Tahibacter amnicola: one gene and its partner. The protein of the gene in region 1 interacts with the protein of each later gene in a pairwise test. Links are inferred from orthologs where the notes say so. Each region holds a gene or a part of one and is shown in the gene's direction. Other genes may lie near its edges.

Evidence for each region. The genes of interacting proteins can lie anywhere in the genome.
Region 2: the proteins of murG (region 1) and N4264_RS04015 interact in binary tests that used the Escherichia coli proteins (3 or more experiments, as listed by UniProt). The link is inferred for Tahibacter amnicola from one-to-one orthologs.

What each region holds. Positions count from the first base shown.
Region 1 is NZ_CP104694.1:6,003,684-6,006,831, reverse strand. The notes cover bases 149-3,148. They hold murG (undecaprenyldiphospho-muramoylpentapeptide beta-N-acetylglucosaminyltransferase), read left to right. Parts: upstream 149-1,105; coding sequence 1,106-2,191; downstream 2,192-3,148. Other genes in these bases: murC (UDP-N-acetylmuramate--L-alanine ligase), read left to right, coding at 2,188-3,148; ftsW (putative lipid II flippase FtsW), read left to right, coding at 149-1,109. In the rest of the region: more of ftsW, read left to right, coding at 1-148. UniProt on the Escherichia coli protein: Cell wall formation. Catalyzes the transfer of a GlcNAc subunit on undecaprenyl-pyrophosphoryl-MurNAc-pentapeptide (lipid intermediate I) to form undecaprenyl-pyrophosphoryl-MurNAc-(pentapeptide)GlcNAc (lipid intermediate II).
Region 2 is NZ_CP104694.1:961,279-965,796, forward strand. Bases 831-3,617 are described here. They hold N4264_RS04015 (TrmH family RNA methyltransferase), read left to right. Parts: upstream 831-1,661; coding sequence 1,662-2,573; downstream 2,574-3,617. Other genes in these bases: N4264_RS04005 (hypothetical protein), read right to left, coding at 831-1,059; N4264_RS04010 (hypothetical protein), read left to right, coding at 1,280-1,591; N4264_RS04020 (M28 family peptidase), read right to left, coding at 2,618-3,617. Also shown: more of N4264_RS04005, read right to left, coding at 202-830; more of N4264_RS04020, read right to left, coding at 3,618-4,048; N4264_RS04025 (WD40/YVTN/BNR-like repeat-containing protein), read left to right, coding at 4,203-4,518.

The sequences.
Region 1 (3,148 bases):
GACTGGCCGGTCTCGGGGTGGTGATGGTGGCATCCAGTTCCATCCCGGTGGCGGACAACCAGCACATCGGTCCGTTCTACTACATGACCCGCCACCTGATGTTCCTGGCGGGCGGCCTGCTGATCGCGTTCATCGCCACCCGCGTCGAGCTGGAGCATGTCGAGCGCTACAGCTTCGTGTTGCTGATGCTGGCGATCGTCCTGCTGCTGTCGGTTTTCGTGCCGGGGCTCGGCATGCGCATCAACGGTGCGCGGCGCTGGATTCACCTGGGCATTTCCGGATTCCAGCCGGTCGAAGCGGTCAAGCTGATGCTGGTGGCCTATCTCTCCAGTTACCTGGTGCGACACCGCGAAGGCGTACAGCGCCAACTGCTGGGCGTGATCAAGCCGGTGCTGGTATCCGGCCTGATCGTGGGCCTGCTTCTGCTGCAACCGGATTTCGGTTCCGCCGCGCTGATCGTGGCGACCACGATCGGCATGATCTGGCTCGGCGGCGCCCGCATGCGCAACCTCTTCGCCCTGGCCCTGCCCTTGATGCCGGCGCTGGCATGGGCGGCGATGACCGAGGACTACCGCGTCAAGCGCCTGACCTCGTTCCTGGATCCCTGGGCTGATCCGTTCAATGACGGCTTCCAGCTGACCCAGGCGCTGATCGCCATCGGTCGCGGCGAATGGTTTGGGGTGGGCCTGGGCGGATCGGTACAGAAGCTGTTCTACCTGCCCGAAGCGCATACCGATTTCATCCTGGCCGTGATCGCCGAAGAGCTGGGCCTGTTCGGCGTCGTACTCGTGCTCGGCCTGTTCGCCTGGCTGTGCGGCCGTGGTCTCATGATTGGCGCCCGCGCCGTGCAGGCTGGCCTGTACTACCAGGGTTACGTCGCCTTCGGCATCTCGCTGTTCATTGCGTTGCAGGCGCTGGTTTCCGTGGGCGTGAATCTGGGCGTGCTGCCGACGAAGGGCCTGACCCTGCCGCTGATCAGCTCGGGCGGCTCGTCGGTACTGATGACCTGCGCCATGGTCGGCGTGCTGCTGCGGGTGAGCTACGAGCTCACGCGCGAGGAAGCACAGTCGGCGTCGCGCGAGCGCACGGAAGCGGGGGTGTGGGCATGAGTGGCAGCGCACAGCCCGTGCTGATCATGGCCGGTGGAACCGGCGGTCACATCTTCCCCGGCGTCGCCGTGGCCGACGAACTGCGCCGTCGCGGTATACCGGTCGTATGGCTGGGATCGCAGGGCGGACTGGAGACGCAGATCGTGCCCAAGGCCGGGATTGCACTGGAAACCCTGGATATCGGCGGCGTGCGCGGCAAGGGACTGATGGTCAAGCTCACCAGTGTCCTGCGCATCATCAAGGCGGTGCTGGCCGCGCGCGCCATCCTGCGGCGCGTGGATCCGCGCAGTGTCCTGTCGATGGGCGGATTTGCCGCCGGCCCCGGTGGGCTTGCCGCCTGGATGCTGCGCCGCCCCTTGCTCGTGCACGAGCAGAATCGTGTTCCCGGCATGACCAATCGGGTGTTGTCGCGCCTGGCGCGCCTGACCCTGAGCGGTTTTTCGGACGCTTTCGCGCAAAGTGGAAAACTGCGCTGGGTCGGAAATCCGGTGCGTGCGGCGATCAGCGCGCTGGCTCCGCCACAGGAGCGTCTGGCACAGCGCACGGGGAGCCTGCGCCTGCTGGTGCTGGGCGGCAGTCTCGGCGCGCAGGCGCTGAACACGCGGCTGCCGCAGGCGCTGGCCGCGTTGGATGCGGACATTTGTCCTCAGGTTCGCCACCAGTGCGGTGCGCGGCATCTGGACGCGGCGCGTGAAGCCTACGCCGCCGCCGGTGTGTCCGCGCAGGTGGATTCCTTCATCGAAGACATGGCGGAGGCCTACGCGTGGGCGGACCTGGTGGTCTGCCGTGCCGGCGCGTTGACCCTGGCCGAGATCGCGGCTGCCGGCGTCGGTTCCGTCCTGGTTCCGTTTCCGCACGCGGTGGACGATCACCAGACGCGTAACGCGGAGTCCTTTGTCGCCGCGGGTGCCGCTGTTCTGCTGCCGGAGTCGCAGGCTTCCGCACAGGTGCTCGCCGGCACGCTCGGTGACCTGCTACGCAGTCGCCAGCAGCTCATCGCCATGGCGGTGGCTGCGCGCTCCCTGGCCAAGCCGGATGCGGCCGCCACCATCGCCGACCATTGCCTGGAGGTGGCCGCATGACGCCGCGTCGTCTTGCTCCCCATGAGGACGTCATGCAGGCGTTCCGTCGCGTCCATTTCGTCGGCATCGGCGGCGTGGGCATGAGCGGCATTGCCGAGGTGCTGCACAACCTCGGCTACGACATTTCCGGCTCGGACAAGGCCGACTCGGGCACGACGCGGCGTCTGGCGGCACTGGGTATTCGCATCGACCGCGAGCACGCGGCGCAGAATGTGGCGGATGCCGATGCGATCGTGGTTTCCAGCGCGATCAGGCCCGACAATCCGGAGCTCCTCGCCGCACGCGAGCGTCGTATTCCGGTGGTACCCCGTGCCGAGATGCTGGGCGAGCTGATGCGTTTCCGGCGCGGCATCGCCATCGCCGGCACGCATGGCAAGACCACGACGACCAGCCTGATGGCCAGCGTCCTGGCCGAAGCCGGCATGGACCCGACCTTTGTCATAGGCGGCCAGCTCACTGCCGCTGGCGCCAATGCGCGCCTGGGAACCGGCGAGTACCTGGTGGCCGAAGCGGACGAATCGGACGGCTCGTTCCTGATGCTGTCGCCGATGATCGCCATCGTCACCAATATCGATGCCGATCACCTGGAGAACTACGAAGGCGATTTCGCCAAGGTCAAGCGTGCCTTTGACGCCTTCCTGCACCGTTTGCCGTTCTATGGCCTGGCGGTGCTGTGCATCGATGATCCTGAAGTGGCAGAACTGGCGCGGCGCACCCTGCGCACGACGATCACCTATGCGATCGAGAACGATTCCGCCGACGTGCGTGCCAGCAACGTGCGCCAGGACGGCGGGCAGATGCGGTTTGACCTGAACCTGCCGGGCGCGGACGGTCCGCTGCCGGTGACACTGAACCTGCCGGGACGGCACAACGTCCTCAACGCGCTGGCGGCGGCCTCCGTGGCCTGGCAGCTCGGCATCAGCGGTGACGCCATCGGGCGCGCGCTGGCCCAGTTTC
Region 2 (4,518 bases), 5.0 Mb from region 1 along the record:
CGGCATCCGGCGCTGGCTGACGCTGTGGACGCCCGTTCTTTGCCGGTGCCGACCGGCGCCAGCGGGCAGAGGCGATGTGGTGCCTGCTGCTCGCGACAGATGGTGTTGCACTTTGGGGAATGTGGAGGTTGCGACATTCGTGGCGGGCGACGGTGGACCCCGCGTCCGCGGCGGACGCGCCCGGCCTTTGACCCATCGCATTCAGCTGCCGCAGCTGTGCAGCACCCATGCGTCGCCGCGGCGCAGGAAGTACACGGCGGAGTCGCCCTTGTCGCTGCTGGCCAGCAGCGAGCCCCAGCCGCCGTCGTTGCCGAAGGCTTCGTACGCTTCGGCGCGCGGACACGCTGTCGCCAGCCGCGCGATCGCCTCGGTCATGCCTTCAAATCCGGCCAGGGCCTGGCGGGTGGCGACATCGAACCCGTTGGCTTCGAGAAATGCCTCGACGCCGCCCTCGTCGAACGCGGCGCGTACGCGCGCATAGCGTTCGGCCATGCGGTCATGGTCGGTGGCATCCGGCTGCGCCGGACGGCCATCCGGTGCGACGCGCTGCTCGGCCGCCAGGGGCGTCTGGTACAGCGACTGGCGATGCACACGCAGGCTGGCGGTCAGGTCCAGGTCGTCGCCGAACGCGTAACTCGCCGTAAGCGCATCCGGGCCCCAGTAGGCCACCTTTGAGTAGCACTGGCCCGCATTCTGCGCACAGCGCACACGCCGGCCGCCCTGGTGCCGCGCCCAGACGGCCGCGAGTTTTCCCGCCGCATCCAGTTCCAGCTCGACGTAGGGGGCTCTGGTCCAGCCCAGCAGGAGCGCCAGGTCGATCACCGCGTAGGCATCATCGACGGGCAGGGCGACCAGGCGCCGATCGGTGAGCAGGACATGTGTGGTATCGCCCTGCGGTTGGCGCCAGGCATAACCGTCACGGAAGGCGATCGATCCCGCCGCGTATTCCGAGTAGAGCCCGTCGACACGGAACTGGGTGGGACCGGGCGCCTGAGCGGTACAGCTTGCGGCGAGGATTGCCAGGGTGATGCACGTGCAAGTGGTCCATCTGCGGTCCATGCCGTACTCCAGGTTCGGGTAATCCGGGCGACTTCACGGTGCAATCGCACCGATTTGGCCACCATAATGCGACGATCGTGGACGCAACGCCGTCCAGACGGTTCGGGCTGACGTGGGGCGCACGGAACGGCGCCGCCTGCCAGGCAGGTTACGTCACCCGCAATGCGCGACGCCGCAGGGAGCGCCGCACCGTGGCCCATTGAATAGGGAGCAAGACGCCGTGTCCTATATCGCCGGTGTTGCCAGTGTCGCGCTGTTGGTTCTTGCCGTGTGGGGCGGGATCATCAACCTGGTCGCGGTACTGCTGACGCGTGCCGCCGCCCGCCGTGGACTGGGGCGCGTCGTATCGCCCGTGCCGCTACTGGTCCAGCTGCTGGCGGGTGCTGCGGCCCTGGTCGCCAGTCTCGCGGGTATCGACTGGCTTCCCCAATGGCTGTTCTGGACGGTCGCCCTGGCGGACGTGGCGCTGTGGGGCCTGTTTGCCTCCCTGTTTGCCTACCTTGCCAGCGTGCGGCGCGTCGCCGGCCGCTGACCGCGACGGGCACCCGCGCGCAACAGCTGCTACCGTTGCGGTCGTCCCACTTGCCTGACGATCGCATCGCATGGATAGAACCCGAAAACCCGGCCGGGATACGCCCACCTCCGCCTGGGACAACGCCCGGCCCCGCGGTCCGCGCCCTGACAAGCGCGAACGCGAGCGCCTGCGTCGCGACAACGCGCCGGCGCCGTCTTCGCCCCCGCCCCCGTCGACACGCAGCGCGCCGGCGCACCAGCGGCACGAGGAGGTTCGCCTGTTTGGCATCAACGCCTGCCAGGCCGTTTTCCAGCATCGGCCGCAGGATGTGCGCAAGGTCTACCTGACGGAGGAGCGCATTGCCGCGTTCAAGCCCGTGCTGGCCTGGTGCGTGCGCGAGCGCGTCGGTTATCGCATCGTCGAGGGTGCCGACCTGGACAAGCTGGCCGCAAGCCAGCACCACGAGGGCGTGTGTTTTGAAGTGCGACGGCGCGCGCCGCTGGCGCTGGATGCGCTATTGGCTCAGCTGCCGGCAGCGCCGGCGCCGGCCTTGCTGGTAGTGCTCGATGGTGTCGGAAATCCGCACAACTTCGGCGCCGTGCTGCGCAGTGCGGCGCATTTTGGCGTGGCCGGCATCGTGTTGCCGGCGGATTCGCCGCTGACCCTGTCCGGCGCCGCCTGCCGGGTCGCCGAAGGGGGAGCGGAGATCGTTGCGCTGGCACGGCCGGAAGCGGGCCAGGACGTCGTGGCGACGCTGCGGCACGCGGGTTTCGCGGTCGTCGCGACGGTGCCTCGCGCGGGTGAGGCCCTGTTCACCGGTGGCTTGCCGGGCCGCACCGCCGTCGTTTTCGGCGCGGAAGGGGAGGGCATGAGCGCCGGGCTGATCCGCGTGGCCGATCACCGCCTCACGATTCCCGGCACGGGAAATGTGGAAAGTCTCAATATCGCCGCCAGCGCCGCCGTGCTGTTCGCCGAGTATTTCCGGCGGCACAAAGCCTAGACGCGATTCCCCGGCGCCGCGCCCCGCGGCGCCGGTAGCACGTTTCAGTGTTCCTCGACGCCGTTCTTGAAGGCGCCGGCGCGCGAGCCGAAATCGCCGTCGGCCTCGGCGGCCATATAAGCCCAGGCCGCGTACACAGCGACGTTCTGGGCCAGCTGCGCCGGGTCGATCTTGTCGAAGGTGTCGTTGGCCGTGTGGTGCAGGTCGAAGTAGCGGGTGCCGTCCTGGACCAGATTCATCGCCGCCATGCCGGCGGCATGCATGGGACTGAGGTCGGGCCCGCCGTGCGCCCGTTCGTCGCCGCGGATCACGCCCAGTGGCCCCAGCACTTGCATCATCTGGTCGACGGCAGCCAGCGCCTCGGGTTTGACGCTGGCGTCGAGCTTCCAGATGCGGTCGCCGCCGAAATCGGCTTCGGATCCCAGCACGTGCCGGCTCAGCTCCGCCTGGTGCGCGGCGAAATAGGCCTTGCCACCGTACAGGCCGGCTTCTTCGTTGGCGAAGGCGACCACGCGCACCGTGCGCCGCGGCGCCTGCGGCAACTGGCCGATCAGGGCGCCTGCCGCCATGCTGATCGCAACGCCCGCGCCATCGTCGATGGCACCGGTGCCCAGGTCCCAGGAGTCGAGGTGGCCACCCAGGATGATGATCTCCTCGGGCTTCTGGCTCCCGGTGATCTCGGCGATGACGTTGGCACCGGTGTATTCCCCGTCGAGGCCGCAGTCCAGGTTCAGGCTCAACTGGACCGGCTGGCCCTGCCGGATGACGGTTTCCAGGAGGTCTGCGTCGGGATTGGAGATCGCCGCGGCGGGAATCTGCCGGCCCTTGGCGTCCCAGGTGGTCACGCCGGTATGCGGAAACCGGTTGCTGTCCGTGCCTGCCGAACGCAGCACAAAGCCGGCCGCGCCCTTTTCCGCGGCCAGGGCAGGTCCGCGACTGCGCACGCGGCTGCCCTTGCCGTAGTCGTGGCCATCGCGATGGGCTTTCATGCGCACCGAGACGAAGACGATCTTGTCTTTCACCGCTTCGGCGGGAGCGGCCTTGAGCGCATCAAGACTGTCGAACAGGGCAACCTCTGCCGTCAGCCCTTCGCGTGGCGTCGCCGGCGAGTTCCCGAGCGCAGTGACCGCCAGGGTGTGGCGATAGGGAGCGACGAGGGCGGCGCTCTCGGAACGGCGAACCCAGCGCGGGTAGGTCACCGGCTCGGTCCATACCTTGTCGTATCCGAGCGCCTTGAAGCGGGCGACAGCCCATTCGCGGGCACGCAGGTCGTTCTCGCTGCCGGCCAGGCGTGCGCCGATCTCGCTGGTGAGCGATCGCAGCAGCTCATAGGCCGTGTCATCACGGCCCGCGTCGTCGCGCAGGGTGACGGCCGTTTTCACCGCGGCATCGGGAATCGTGGTCATCGGCGCAGTGCGGGCGTCGGCGGCCTGGGGCAGTACAGCGGCGAGGGCGATCGGCAGGGCGCGCAACATGAGGGACTCCGATGGCAAAGCCGCTATCGTGCCAGAGGTCGGGACCCGGTGGATGCAGGACGATCGTCAGGGGGCATGTTGCCGATTCCACCCGCTGGGCCGACGGGTCGATGGCCTGGTGGTACGATGCCCGTCGTAATCGGAGGTAGCACAGATGCCGCTGCGCGCCGTGATCGTCCTGCTGGTCCTGTCGGTGTTGTCGACGGGCTGTATTCGCCAAGGCGCCGACGAACGCGCCGAACGCATGGCCGCGGAACTGCGCGAGGCCAAGCGTACCGACGGCGCCCTGGAACGGGCGCACCTTTTCGTGGAGCGCCGCGCACCAGCCGGCGAATCCACCGTGCAGCCGTCGCGCTGGTTCGCCGCCGAGCAGTCGATGCGCAGCATGCGCCGTCACTATCCCTCCCGCATCGCCGGTTCGCGCGCAGGCGCCCTGGCGGCGGCGCCGACCTGGGAATGGCTGGGGCCGG